DNA from 2 places in the Terribacillus sp. FSL K6-0262 genome. Region 2 is predicted to be linked to the other one. Evidence: a T-box and tRNA genes for the amino acid it is inferred to sense, from the RefSeq annotation. Region 2 holds a T-box; the other holds one or more tRNA genes.
The links. The T-box of region 2 lies ahead of thrS (threonine--tRNA ligase). A T-box ahead of a tRNA ligase gene usually reads a tRNA of that ligase, here a tRNA-Thr.

Region 1: it has a tRNA-Thr gene. The T-box ahead of thrS (threonine--tRNA ligase) is inferred to sense a tRNA for this amino acid. The anticodon was not compared.

The regions. Positions count from the first base shown of each region.
Region 1 covers NZ_CP150277.1:1,485,963-1,493,278, reverse strand. Annotated here, with positions in the region: rRNA gene MHI54_RS07725 (23S ribosomal RNA) at 1-1,373, shown strand, start outside; rRNA gene rrf (5S ribosomal RNA) at 1,633-1,745, shown strand; tRNA gene MHI54_RS07715 (tRNA-Asn) at 1,777-1,851, shown strand; tRNA gene MHI54_RS07710 (tRNA-Thr) at 1,854-1,926, shown strand; gene MHI54_RS07705 (AraC family transcriptional regulator) at 2,151-3,062, opposite strand; gene MHI54_RS07700 (Atu4866 domain-containing protein) at 3,191-3,439, shown strand; gene MHI54_RS07695 (SDR family oxidoreductase) at 3,482-4,213, shown strand; gene MHI54_RS07690 (MmcQ/YjbR family DNA-binding protein) at 4,743-5,075, opposite strand; gene MHI54_RS07685 (FAD-dependent oxidoreductase) at 5,228-6,865, opposite strand; gene MHI54_RS07680 (arsenic transporter) at 6,878-7,316, opposite strand, start outside.
Region 2 covers NZ_CP150277.1:1,791,713-1,799,028, forward strand. Annotated here, with positions in the region: gene nikC (nickel transporter permease) at 1-802, shown strand, start outside; gene MHI54_RS09315 (ABC transporter ATP-binding protein) at 799-1,584, shown strand; gene MHI54_RS09320 (dipeptide/oligopeptide/nickel ABC transporter ATP-binding protein) at 1,581-2,345, shown strand; gene thrS (threonine--tRNA ligase) at 2,375-3,661, opposite strand; T-box leader at 3,870-4,086, opposite strand; gene MHI54_RS09330 (PH domain-containing protein) at 4,678-6,174, opposite strand; gene MHI54_RS09335 (PH domain-containing protein) at 6,167-6,694, opposite strand; gene MHI54_RS09340 (aureocin A53 family class IId bacteriocin) at 6,950-7,096, shown strand.

The sequences.
Region 1 (7,316 bases), 310 kb from region 2:
CATGATTCCAGGCGGTTATGGGGAGGGAAATTTAGTACCGAAGTTCCTGATTTCACACTGCCAAGAAAAGCCTCTAGTGAGGAAATAGGTGCCCGTACCGCAAACCGACACAGGTAGGCACGGTGAGTAACCGAAGATGATCGGGAGAACTCTCGTTAAGGAACTCGGCAAAATGACCCCGTAACTTCGGGAGAAGGGGTGCTTCTTTTTAGGAGAAGCCGCAGTGAAAAGGCCCAAGCGACTGTTTAGCAAAAACACAGGTCTCTGCAAAGCCGTAAGGCGAAGTATAGGGGCTGACACCTGCCCGGTGCTGGAAGGTTAAGGGGAATGGTTAGGGACTTCGTCCCGAAGCTGTGAACCGAAGCCCCAGTAAACGGCGGCCGTAACTATAACGGTCCTAAGGTAGCGAAATTCCTTGTCGGGTAAGTTCCGACCCGCACGAAAGGTGCAACGACTTGGGCACTGTCTCAACGAGAGACCCGGTGAAATTATACTATGCGTGAAGATGCGCATTACCCGCGACAGGACGGAAAGACCCCGTGGAGCTTTACTGTAGCCTGATATGGAATGTTGGTACAGCTTGTACAGGATAGGTGGGAGCCTTGGAAACCGGAGCGCCAGCTTCGGCGGAGGCATCCGTGGGATACCACCCTGGCTGTATTGACATTCTAACCCAGAACCGTCATCCGGTTCGGAGACAGTGTCAGGTGGGCAGTTTGACTGGGGCGGTCGCCTCCCAAAGAGTAACGGAGGCGCCCAAAGGTTCCCTCAGAATGGTTGGAAATCATTCGTAGCGTGCAAAGGCAGAAGGGAGCTTGACTGCGAGACCTACAAGTCGAGCAGGGACGAAAGTCGGGCTTAGTGATCCGGCGGTGCCGTATGGAAGGGCCGTCGCTCAACGGATAAAAGCTACCCCGGGGATAACAGGCTTATCTCCCCCAAGAGTCCACATCGACGGGGAGGTTTGGCACCTCGATGTCGGCTCATCGCATCCTGGGGCTGTAGTCGGTCCCAAGGGTTGGGCTGTTCGCCCATTAAAGCGGTACGCGAGCTGGGTTCAGAACGTCGTGAGACAGTTCGGTCCCTATCCGTCGTGGGCGTTGGAAGTTTGAGAGGAGCTGTCCTTAGTACGAGAGGACCGGGATGGACGCACCGCTGGTGCACCAGTTGTTCCGCCAGGAGCACAGCTGGGTAGCTACGTGCGGAAGGGATAAGTGCTGAAAGCATCTAAGCATGAAGCCCCCCTCAAGATGAGACTTCCCATCATTTTAAATGAGTAAGATCCCTCAGAGACGATGAGGTAGATAGGTTCGAGGTGGAAGCGTGGTGACACGTGCAGCTGACGAATACTAATCGATCGAGGACTTAACTAAAAAACGAAAAGCGGAAAAGGCCGTTTAGAAACGTAGGAATAAGCGAGAAAGCCCGTAGTGGAGTGTACTTCTTCACGAAGGGATTTATCGCTTAGGCCATAGTTTCTGGCCCTTGGAGCTGGATCTAGCCGCAGCGCCAGATCCCTTAGTAAGTCAACGCCAAAGACCAAGCACTCCGGTGCTTGGCACGCATGAGATGTACAGCATGAATGTTTCTTATCTAGTTTTGAGGGTTCATTCCATATGAATTCTTGAATTGTCTGGTGGTAATAGCGAAGAGGTCACACCTGTTCCCATGCCGAACACAGCAGTTAAGCTCTTCAGCGCCGATGGTAGTTGGGTTCGCCCCGTGAGAGTAGGACACTGCCAGGCAGTTCTTTTTTGTATACATAATTGATATTATTCCACAGTAGCTCAGTGGTAGAGCTATCGGCTGTTAACCGATCGGTCGCAGGTTCGAATCCTGCCTGTGGAGCCATTGCTTCCTTAGCTCAGTCGGTAGAGCACCACCATGGTAAGGTGGGGGTCAGCGGTTCAAGTCCGCTAGGAAGCTTAGAAAGAAGAAAAGTATTAGAGAACATTCTCTAATACTTTTCTTAGTTTATAGAAATAACAAAAGGACATACAGTGACAGAGCATTGAACTCGATTTTCTTTTTATTTTTGTTTTCCATGTAGCACTCTCGCAGTTATAAACCATCATTCTATTAGATCATTGATATTATAGAGTACAACAACAGAAGTCGCATACAATTTGTATGCGACTTTTTAATTTGGGCTAGACATTATATAAATTTAGATTTTCTTTACGATCTTTCCCGGGTGGCTTGCCAAACATTTTCCTGTATTCCCTGTTAAAATAAGATGGGCTTTCATAGCCAACTTGGAAGGCAGCATCAGCAATCTTCATATCTTTTCCAATAATCAACCGCCTTGCCTCATGAAGACGTAATGCTCTCTGGTATTGAATCGGAGTCATGGTTGTAACTTGTTTAAAATGATGATATAAAGCTGATGGGCTAAGGCATACTTTTTTAGCTAGTTCATCTATCCTTATTTCTCGAGAAAAATTTTCCTTTAAGTAATCCAGAACAATTGCTACTTCAGATAATTTACTTCCCTTGGCAACAAGTTTTTTTACTGTGTCCCCATGTTTTCCTTGCATAATGCGGTATAGAATCTCCTTAATGATGAGAGGTGCAAGTATTTCTGTATCCTCAGGGGTATGAAGCAGTTTCACGAGTCTGCTAACCGCATCCAGAATAACTTCATCTGTCTGTTCTACAAATATTCCTCGCTCTGAAACATCTTTATTGGTACTATGTTGCTTATACTCTTTTGAAACCTCTGCAATCTGCATCATGTTAAAATTCAATCGAAGACATAAATAAGGCTCCATCGCACTTGCTTCTAGAATTTCCCCGATAACAGGCAAATCGACAGTTACGACTAAGTAATCTCCTTTTCCGTAAAAGAAGTCCTCTCCAATGATAGAGATCCCTTTTCTTCCTTGCAGAACAATGCATAAAGCAGGTTCATGCATTGTATGTACAGGCTCCAGTGGTTTGGCTGAACGAATGAGTTCCAACCCGGGGATAGATGTTAGATTCGTACCTTCCTTGGCAGCAAATTTTGAGACTAGATCTGTAAGTTCCTCTCCTTTTGATTGCAACTGTTCTTTTGGCGGCATGGATAATCCCTCCTTTTATATAGCTTTTTGGTTATTGGAGGATAGGGCAAGAATTAAAGAGATGCCGGCTACCGCTCCATGTTAATTTTCGCTGATACTAATAGTAGAACAGAAAAGGAGCTGATGATATGAAAAAGAATAATGATACTTACGTTGGTCTATGGGTTACTAAAGATCGATATATCAGGCATGAGCTGCTGCCCGAAGGACGCTATATTGAAGCTCGTGGTGATGTCGAATGCGCTTATACAGGTAATTATCAAATAACAGGTGATCATATTGAATATCATGATGATACAGGATTCACAGCTGATGGAGATTTTCAAAACGGGATACTATATCATGCAGGAATGGTCCTGCATCGTGATAATGGATAAGGATTCCCCATAGTAAATTAATAAAAAGAGGATGATACAAGGATGAGTATAAAGAATAAAGTTGTTCTTGTCACCGGAGGAAGCAGCGGCATCGGAGCAGCAACTGTTGAGTTATTAGCTCAAAATGGCGCCGTGGCAATAGCAGCAGCGCGGAGAACAGATAAGTTAGAAACACTCGTATCCACTCTTCTCCAAAAAGGATATAGTGCAGATTATAAACAACTGGATGTTACAGACTTTGAACAAATGCAGCATACCGTACAAGAAATAATCGAAGCATACGGAAAAATCGATGTCATCGTAAATAATGCAGGTGTAATGCCCTTATCTAAATTGGAATCCCTGAAAATCGCTGAATGGAATCGTATGATCGATGTAAATATCCGTGGAGTTCTGCATGGTATTGGAGCTGTGTTGCCGATAATGAAAGAGCAGAATGGCGGACATATCGTCAATATAGCTTCGATAGGCGCGTATGAGGTTACCCCGACTGCAGCAGTTTATTGCGCAACCAAGTATGCTGTCCGTGCTATCACAGAAGGTTTGCGGCAGGAAGCAACGAATAATGTTCGAGCAACTGTAATTGCACCGGGTGTAACGGAATCTGAATTAGCTGATCATATTACCGATGAACAGGCGAGTGAGGCTATGATCGAGTATCGAAGACTAGCGCTTCCTGCTTCTGCTATTGCACAAGCAATTCTTTATGCAATATCGCAGCCGTTAGAGGTGGATGTAAGTGAATTAATTGTAAGGCCTACTCTATCACGATAAGGAGGTCGGATTTTATATCATGAAGTAGAAGAATGTTAATTGGCATTAGAAACTAATATTGATAGTTACAAGAACTGATTAAAAAAGGGCTGAGTGAACTCGGCCCTCCTCAGGTTAAGAGCCATTATTATATCTGTTCGTTTTTATATGGTTCTGTACATCCGCTGTCCATTCTAAGGTTACAGTTCATTGAATGTAGGTCGGCTACTTCTTTATTATACTGTTATATTAACTATACATATCTGTGGTGTCATGTTTTAAATAGGTACACTGGAAATTCTTTTTTCACTAGGTATGACTGGTAGCCGTAACAGAATAATGATGGTAGTAGATACGGGTGAACCAAGTGAGTCTTCCTTACTTTTTTAGCTCTTGTAACGTAATAAAATGCCTGCCATACAATTTTTGAACAAATGTAGGACTCTTTGAATAAAGGATGGGATTAATTTGGTACCCCGGATTTCGATGACGATCAAAGTAATTGGCAGCAGATTATATAAAAAAGCGACCACCTCATTTATTGCAAATTCTACTTATTCTTCGTCATATCATAACTGGTGCTGATTAGATCATGAATCTCTTCCACAGGGACAGTGCCGTCCAATATGATGGAGTTCCAATGTTCTTTATTTAAATGATAAGCGGGTATTATGGATTTGTATTCATCACGCAGCTGCTCGTTCACACCAATTTCATTTTTTACATTGATCCAAATCTTGTTCTCTCTTTCGAATATCCAAGCAAATGTTTTATCATTATCTTTATGTCTCATCAGTGTCCAATTATCATCTTTGAATGGCTGATCTTCATATACATCTTTATATTGCTTACAATAATCAATAGCTTCTTGCCTGCTCTTCATAGAGAATCAGCTCCTCATGCATATAATTATCCTTTTCCCTCTTGGCAGATTTCCCACATATAATATTTTAGCAAATTCGCCCTTTAAACTTAAAAAGTAAGCTTTGATATTCAGGAAGGGAAAAGCCGCATACAAGCGTATGCGGCTTTTGATTATTTCCGGTACTTCTGATAATTCTTATTTCCGCCGGAAAGATTATATACTTCGTCAAACCCCAGATTCCGCAATACGTTTTGGGCGGCATTGCCTGTCACACCGCTGTTGCAGTAGCAGAGGGTAGGTTTCTTTGGATCGAGTTCTTTTGCTTTTTCACGGAGTTCAGCTAAAGGAATGCTGACTGCTTCTGGCACGTGGGAGGCTTCATATTGGGTTTTGGCCCGTGTATCGATGATCTGGAAGGACTCTCCTTTTTCTAACCTTTGCTGCAGTTCTTTTGGTGTGAGCAGCTTATTCTGCTTCTTGATGGCATTATCAAGTGCCATGCCGGTGTACATGACTGGATCCTTTGTCGTACTGAACGGCGGTGCATAGGCAAGATCCAGGTGGAATAGGTCTTCTGCTTTGGCTCCGAAGGTCATTGCAGTAACAAAGACATCGATGCGCTTATCCACGCCTTCTTCTCCTATAGCCTGGACACCGAGTAAACGGCCGGTTGCCCGGTCGGCTATTGCTTTGATGATTATCTCTTTGCCGCCGAGATAAGCTGCGCGTGCCGGCTTGATATTATGCAAGGTCTCTATATCGTATCCTTGGGCAAGAGCCTCTTTCTCGTTCAAGCCGGTCTGTCCGACTGCAAGTTCGAATACACGGACAATCCCGGTGCCGAGGATACCGCGGTGAGCGGAATCTCCTCCGGTAATGACATCACCCGCGATGCGTCCCATCTTATTCGCTGTCGATCCAAGCGGTCGATAGAGCGGCTTACCCGTAATGACAGAGAAGCTCTCTGCCACATCGCCGACTGCGTATACGTCCGGCAGATTGGTCTGCATCTTTTCATTGACTGCAATCGCCCCGGTTTCTCCTATTCGGACACCGATTTTTTCGGCCAAAGCTGTATTTGGTTTGACGCCTGCAGCCAGGAAGACAATGTCAGATGGTATTGTTTCTCCGCTGGAGGTGACGATCTCTTTATCAGTAATGCGGACCGCTTCTTGGCCAAGCAGCAGATTCACCCCATGAGCTTCCAATGTGTCTGCTATGCGATCTGCTATATCTTTGTCCATATGCTTCATCACCTGATTGCTGCGCTGAAGGATGGTCACTTCGATTCCTAAGCGGGTGAGCTGTTCGGCCATTTCCAATCCGATGTAGCCAGCGCCGATGATGGTAGCTGTTTTTGGCTGGCGGGATGCGATGAACTGATCGATCGCGCCGGCATTCTTGATCGTACGAACGTGGAAGACATGCTCCAGCTCTGTGCCTTCTATGCTAGGTGTCACTGGACTGGCTCCCGTGGCGAAAATGAGAACATCATATGTGTCTGTCACAGCTTCATCTGTTTCTAAGTTTTTAATGGATAATGTCTTCGAATCATGGTCGATGTCCACGACTTCGTGTCTTGTCTGGATATCGACATTGTATCGTTTTTTGAACCAGGCTGGATCGCGAGGATTCAGTGTCTCCAGATCCTCCACTTCATCGCCTATAAAATAAGGGATGCCGCAGACGCTATAGGATATGTCATAATCTCTGTCATAGATACGGATATCAGCTTCCTCATTGTTACGGCGTGCTTTTGCAGCGACTGATGTGCCGGCGGCTACTGAACCAATGATGCGTATTTTCATTGTATCTCTCCTTTAATGGATGATGGCCAACCAAACGCAAAGTCCGGTCAGTGTCAGGAACAGTGTTGGTATCGTAAGTATGATGCCCGTTTTGAAATAAGTGCCCCATGATATCCTTACGCCTTTCTGTGAAAGGACGTGGAGCCATAATAAGGTTGCCAGTGAGCCGATCGGTGTGATTTTCGGGCCCAGATCCGAACCGACTACATTGGCATAAATGAGGGCTTCCCTTATTGCCCCTGAAGTGGATGTATGGGATATGGCGATGGCATCGATCATGACTGTCGGCATATTATTCATAACGGAAGACAGGATGGCCGCGATAAAGCCCATACCGATCGTACCGATGAACATGCCTTGGTTTGCTGCATATTGAATGACATCGGCGAGTATATCCGTCAATCCGGCATTACGCAATCCATAAACGACGACGTACATGCCGATAGAGAAG
Region 2 (7,316 bases):
CAAGGCCTGGCTGATCAGTGCGCTTTTGGTCCTGTCATTGGCAGTGGCGGCATATACGTTCCTTTACTTGAAGCATGATGCCAACATGACAGATGTCGGGAACCGGCTGGCATCCCCATCGTGGGAGCATCCCATGGGGACGGATCATTTAGGCCGTGATGTGCTCACGAGGCTCTTACTCGGATTCCGTTTGACTGTCGGCTACAGTTTGATTGCTTTGGCTGCAGCAGTTATGATCGGTGTTCCTTTCGGCCTGCTTGCAGGAATACGGGGAGGCTGGGTCGATCGGCTATTCATGCGGATCGCCGATGGTTTCCTTGCTTTCCCCGATACAGTGATTGCCATTGTGCTAAGCGGTCTGCTGGGGCCGGGTATTGGTAACTTGCTGTTTGCCATCGTTCTTGTAAAATGGGTCAACTATGCCCGGATGGTACGCAGCACAGTGCTGACAGAAGTGCAAAAAGACTATATCACCATTGCCAGGATCAATGGTCTGTCCACGTTTACGATCATGCGCAGACATCTTATGCCGCATATCATCGGGAATGTCCTCGTCCTGTCCAGTTTGGATTTCGGTAAAATCATTTTGCTCATTTCTTCGCTTTCATATATCGGTCTTGGTGCACAGCCGCCGACCCCGGAGTGGGGCGCCATGCTGAATGAATCCAGGCCTTACTTCCAGGCGAACCCCGAAATGATGGTCTATCCTGGACTGGCCATCGTTGCAGTGGTGTTAGTGGCGAATGTTCTCGGTGACTATTTACGAGATGAATTTGATGTGAAAAAGGAGGTGCAGCCATGATTTTATCAATCAAGGATTTAACGGTATCACATGGAGAAAAAACGCTTGTGGATCACGTCAGTCTTACCATCGATAAAGGAGAATGGTTCGCCCTCGTTGGTCAAAGCGGCAGCGGGAAAACGATGCTGTCACAAGCGATCGGTCAACTGCTTGGACCTAATCTAAGTGCATCCGGAAGCGTCATTTATCAAGGGGATAATATTCTTGAACGGACGAAACAAGAAATGAAAGAGTTGAGAGGAAAAGCAATCAGTTATATTTTCCAGGACTATCACGGCTCCTTCACACCTTTCCTGACGATCCTGCAGCATATGGAAGAGTATTTGCAAACACATGGAGTGAAAGAAAAGCAAAAGCGTAATGAAATGACGAAAGAGGCGCTGGAATCTGTCGGTCTGGATGCCAGCTTTGGTAAGCGATACCCATTCCAGCTGAGCGGCGGCCAGCTGCAGCGTGCTTCTATCGCACTTGCACTTCTTTTGGAGCCGGACATCCTGATTGCTGATGAAGCAACGACTGCGCTTGATAGCGTATCTGCGCATAGGATCCTTTCCTTGCTGCAAGAGCTGCAGCAAAAAACAGGCTGTGCGATTCTTTTCATTACACATGATTGGCGCCATGTTGTTCGCTATTCCCATAAAATCGCTGTCATGAAGGATGGTAAGATCATGGAAGTCGGAACAAAACAAAAGCTCATCCATCAGCCGGAACATGCATATACGAAGCAGCTGATTCAAGCTGCCCCGACATTGCCCATGCGCGTCAGGGAGATAAGCAAATGAGGCGCGTTGTCGAAATGCATGATCTCAAAAAAAGCTATACTCCCGGTAAGCTGGCTGTCAATGATGTCTCTCTCTCCATTCACGAAGGTGAAAGCTTAGGCTTGGTAGGGGAAAGCGGATGTGGAAAAAGTACATTGGCGCGCTGCCTGTTGGGAGTAGAGACAATTGATGGCGGATCGATTATATTTAATGGAGACCCCCTTGCGAATGCCAGCCGGAAAGACTTTCGAAACTATCGCCGCAACGTACAGACCGTCTTCCAAAATCCAACCGCCTCTTTGAATCCGAAGATGAGAATCAAAGATTCACTGCTGGATCCATATTTGCAGTTCCAGCATGAACTTCAGCTAGGGCACTTTCATTTCTCCTCCAAGCAAGCATTTGTACAGCAGCTGCTGGAAACGGTGGAACTGCCAAAAGAGCTGGGGGATCGTTTTCCGCATGAGCTGAGCGGCGGACAAAAACAACGGGTGACCATTGCCCGTGCCATCAGCATCGAGCCCAAGCTCATCGTCCTGGATGAACCAACGGCAAGCCTGGACGTCCTTTCCCAGGGAGCGATATTGAAGCTTCTTGCTTCTCTCCAGGAAACACTAGGTATGTCATACTTGTTTATTTCCCATGACCTTGCTGCTGTTTATCAGCTTTGCCAGCGCATCGCAGTCATGAAAGATGGCGAGCTGCTCGATTTGTTTGATAAAGAAGATATTTATGATAATCAGCGTCACAATTATACAAAGGAATTGATCGGCATATTTTAAGCGGATACTCTCTGGGAGCATCCGCTTTTTTATGCTTCGAATTGCTTCAGGAGATCACCTAAAGACATCTCCCCGATGTTTCCCTCTGGCCGCTTCCGGACAGCAACTGTTTTATCCTGCATCTCCTTATCCCCGACAATAAGCAGATAAGGCACTTTCTGCTGGGAGCCTTCCCGTATTTTCAGCCCGATTTTCTCCGAACGATCGTCAACGGACACGCGATAGCCTGCTTTTTGAAGATACTCGCCAACGGCCTTGGCATATTCTGCGTGCGCATCGCTGATCGAGAGTATGCTTGCCTGAACCGGTGCCAGCCAGAAGGGGAAGTCGCCTGCATAATGCTCGATGAGAATGGCCATGAAGCGCTCGATCGATCCATAGATGGCACGATGGATCATGATTGGCTGTTTGCGGCTGTTTTGCTGATCGATATAGCTGCAGCCGAATTTCTCCGGCATTTGGAAATCCAGCTGGACAGTGCCGCATTGCCAGCTTCTTCCGAGACTGTCGAGAATGTGGAAATCGATTTTCGGACCGTAAAATGCACCGTCACCGGCATTCACCTTATAAGCGATCCCTTGTCTTTCAAGGACATTCTCCAAGGCAGCCTCCGCTTGATCCCAAATTGCGGGGGAACCCATGAAATCTTCTGGACGAGTGGATAGCTCTACCTCATAAGAGAAACCGAACAGGCTGTAAAAATCATCGATCAAATGAAGGACTTTTTCCACTTCTTGTTCGATTTGATCCTCACGGACGAATAGATGCGCGTCATCCTGTGTAAATGATCGGACGCGCAGAAGCCCGTTCAGTGAACCGGATAGTTCGTGACGGTGCACCAAGCCCAATTCGGCATAGCGCAGGGGGAGATCCCGATAACTGCGGAGCTTGCTGTTATAAATCAGCACTGCACCAGGACAGCTCATCGGTTTGATGGCGTAGCGCTGATCATCGACTTCGGAGAAATACATATTTTCGTGATAATGATCCCAGTGACCGGACCGTTCCCAGAGCTGCTGCTTCATCATGATCGGCGTCTTGATTTCATCGTAGCCAGCTTGGGCATGCTTTTCTTTCCATAATTCCTCCAGTTTATTGCGCAGTGCCATTCCCTTTGGCAAGAAGAAGGGCATGCCTGGTGCTTCCTCCATGCTCAGGAATAGCTCGAGCTGCTGTCCTAGTTTACGATGGTTCCGTTTTTCTGCTTCAGCTTGTTTGTTCATGATAATTTCCTCCTTTGAAATAAAAAAGACCACAATCCTCCCGTGATCGGGACGATTGTGGTCGTGGTTCCACCCAGATTTCCGCCAATGCATTGGCGCTTGTATGAGATAACGGTTCCTCCGATAGCGGATACTGTGACTTCCCCGCCATAGCTTGAAGGTGGTAATCCAAATCGTTCTCCTGCAGGGCTCTCAGCCGTTGACCCTGCTTTCTGTTTAGGAGAGGGATGACTTGCATCATGTCCTTCGCATTGCTTTTCCGATATGAAATTGTAAATAAAAAAGACCGCAGTCATCTCCCTGAAGGGACGATTGCGGTCGTGGTTCCACCCTAATTCCACCAGCAAACAGCTGATGCTCTTAAAAAAGCGATAACGGTCTTCCCGATTACGGATACTTGAGTTCCCCGTAATAGCTCCAAGGCGGTAATGCATGTGCTTATCTGCGAAGGTTCCAGCATTTCCTTCGCTCTCTGGAAGAAAGAGGCGCGTGCATGTTGTCCTTATCAACGCTTCTGTTGTGTTGTATGCTCATTATACAGATACTGGATATAGACGTCAAATGGAAATGAGGGATTTTTATGCAGGATTGGATCGGAACGGAAAAAACTATATAATGATTTGATTACACAGCGCATCAAAAGATAGGCAGATCGGATATATCAGCTATTATCAATTGATTTAGTTTTAGTGTAGTAAAGCGGATACATCTTATAAGGTATTACATAACCAAAGGGCAACATATAAATATTGTTGCCCTTCATTAATATGCACTTCTTTTAACCTTGTTTTCTTAAATGACCTCCATTTCTGTTTGTATTGATTTAGTATTAGAACCAGTCTGCTCATCGCTTTAAAGAAATCTTCGTATTTTCTCACTATGATTAGAGATATTCTCTCTTTACTCCTAGTTCTTCTTATTTAAGTGGAGCAATAGCCGTTTATGCAGTATTTTATTTATATTATATTATATGGATCCATTGGGAATAAGATATTTTGTGGTTTTGACCTGGATGGATACTTCTGCTAATAATCTTCTTATTATTATCTCCTGTTATTTCTTCATTATCTCTATCATTCCCTGACAATTTGGAATCCTCGGCTATATTGTCATGCAGTCAGTTTGCCTTTTCTGATAGCATCTGCTTTATACATAGTGTATAACTCTATGGATACTTTAAAAGGAACATCCAACATTCTGGTAGTCTTTGCAGGATTGGAGCGTGATACTACAGCAAAAGAAGATAGATTGAATATCCTTTGCATTAAGGTCTGTGAAAATCTTAATTCCTCCAATCTAGATCTGGAGGTGATAATAACAGTGCTCGACAATCTGCATTTCTTTAACTGAATACTATCTCCTTCAAAAGAATAGCCACTAAATAACCCACTTCGTATTTGACTAATCAGGATATAGGATACTAATACAAAAGCTACGTACCAAAAAGAAGGCAAGTAGAAGTATACTATTGCTATTGCTGCCAACCATAAGTAACTTGTTCGTATCAGCTTTGGGATTATAGACTTTTTAGGAACTGTAGTCATAACTTCATGTAGACGAAATTCGGGTAACATTTCTTCAATAAGGGATCTTGCTTTCTTCTCGTTAATAAAGGGAAACAGAACATTGGAGGTCTGGACTTCTTGATTATCACTGTCATTAGTGCTAATTATTCGTACTTTAACTAGACCGGTAAGTTTATTTAGTAATGAATATTTGATACTTACAGCTTGTATTTTGTGTTTTGGAATTGAAAAGTCTGTTTTATTTACTCTTCCCTTGCTGATAAAGATTCTATTTTGATCAGTAGCTACGGAAAAGTCACCATACTTAAGGTAAGTCTTAAGTACACCATACCCAGTGGATATGATAAGCAATGATAATATTCCCAAAGACATGAGCCACCAGCTACTTGTAAAGAAACTTACTACTTGTTCCACATTCAGTTGGACGGAAAATAACCTCTCTACATTTCCATAAAATGAATAAAGTAACGTAAAGAACAAAACAAGCTTTAAAGATGTAACTGATCCAATAATAATCTCCTTATTAGAGATTTGATAGATAGTTTTCCTTAAAGGATGCTTAAGAGTACTCATTTCTTGTTCTTCCGCATCTGGATTGTCTTTCAGTATAGAACCGTACTTAATTAAATTATGTTTAATCTCTTTTGAACTTTCATGAGTTAACATGTCTAATTTTACTGAGCTTTTATTATCATTTGCTCCTACGTCTAATAAAAGTATGGTTAATCCTAATAATCGATGGAAAAAAGGTGTATATTCATTTATACCTTGTATTCGTTGGAATGGAATGTGCCGGTCTATCTTTATAAAGCGACCACTCTTTATATGCAGCCCTTCATTATCAAAGAAGTATCCAAAATGCTTCCATTCTAGGACAATTGAGATAGCTTTATAAATACTATAAGCTGCAATAATCCATTTGACATTATCAAAAGGGAAAGGCGAAAACCTAGTTGTAGAGATAACCGATAAAAATATCGAGAAGAAGATTATCTCTCTCAGCGACCGGAGAGCTTTTAAACCCATCCATAATGGAGGGAGTCTTTTATAGACTGTTTCTGGATTGCTTATACTACCCATCGATATGCCTCGCTTCCCCATTGGAATTGGTTATATTCATTCCGGACAAGTCGGATATCAGTTGGCGAATGTGCTGGGCTTCTTGTTCAGGTAGCGCTGGGATTTCGTGTACATAAGCTATAGTACCAATTTTTAGAGTGGATAGATTATATCGTTTCAGCAGAGGGTGCTGATACGTGTTTACATAGTAGACCTTATTCATAGGGATGATTTTATAAGACTTCTTCAGGAAACGACCATATTTGAGTTGAATGCTGTTCTCGTTAACTTCATATCTCCAAGTCCTTTGCTTGAATTTTGGTATATAAAAGAACTCAATTATGAAGGAAAGTACTAAAAGGATAGTACCTAAAAGGAAAACAGTATCCCACCAATTAGGCCAATTATAAGTAGTCTTTAGAAGGTATAGTACTCCTAATATACAAAATACGACTGAATAGACGATAATATCGACTAATCTCCAATACTTGATTGCATACGGAGAAATTTTCTTGGAAGGTTCTTTAAGTGTTAAATGCATAGAAATCTCCCTTATAAATGTTTATACAGTGAAATTATAGCACCATATTTCTCCTAATAATGATAAAGAAAATATGAAGTTAAACAACCCACTTTTTACATTTAGTTAATAATATTCCAAAAAGAGGGAAAAGGGACTATTATGAAAGTACGAATTTAGATTATTTTGGAAAATGTTATTGTATTAAAGATTTTGCTGTTTTATATTGATTGTGCAAGCTTGCAAAATATTTGAAAAAAAGGAGAATGAAAAATTATGGGAGCAGCATGGGCGCTAATTTCAAGACTATCAGGGGCAGCATACAACTGGGCAGCAAAAAATATCGGCACAGTTTGGAACTGGATCAAAAACGGTGCTACTTTCGAGTGGATCAGCGATAAGATTGATTCCATCATTAACTAATACTTATTAAAAAAAGGGATAGAGTCGCAACCTCTATCCCTTTTCTATCTAATAAACAGTGGGCGCTGTTTATTAGCTTCCATACATATTCTTATTTAGGCCCCCACGACCAGAATAAGATTCGTCTCATACAGCTTACGCTTCAGAGAAGATATTGTATAGAAGAATGAAAACATGGGTGCACATATTATACTATAACTGTATTTCCATGTATATTCTT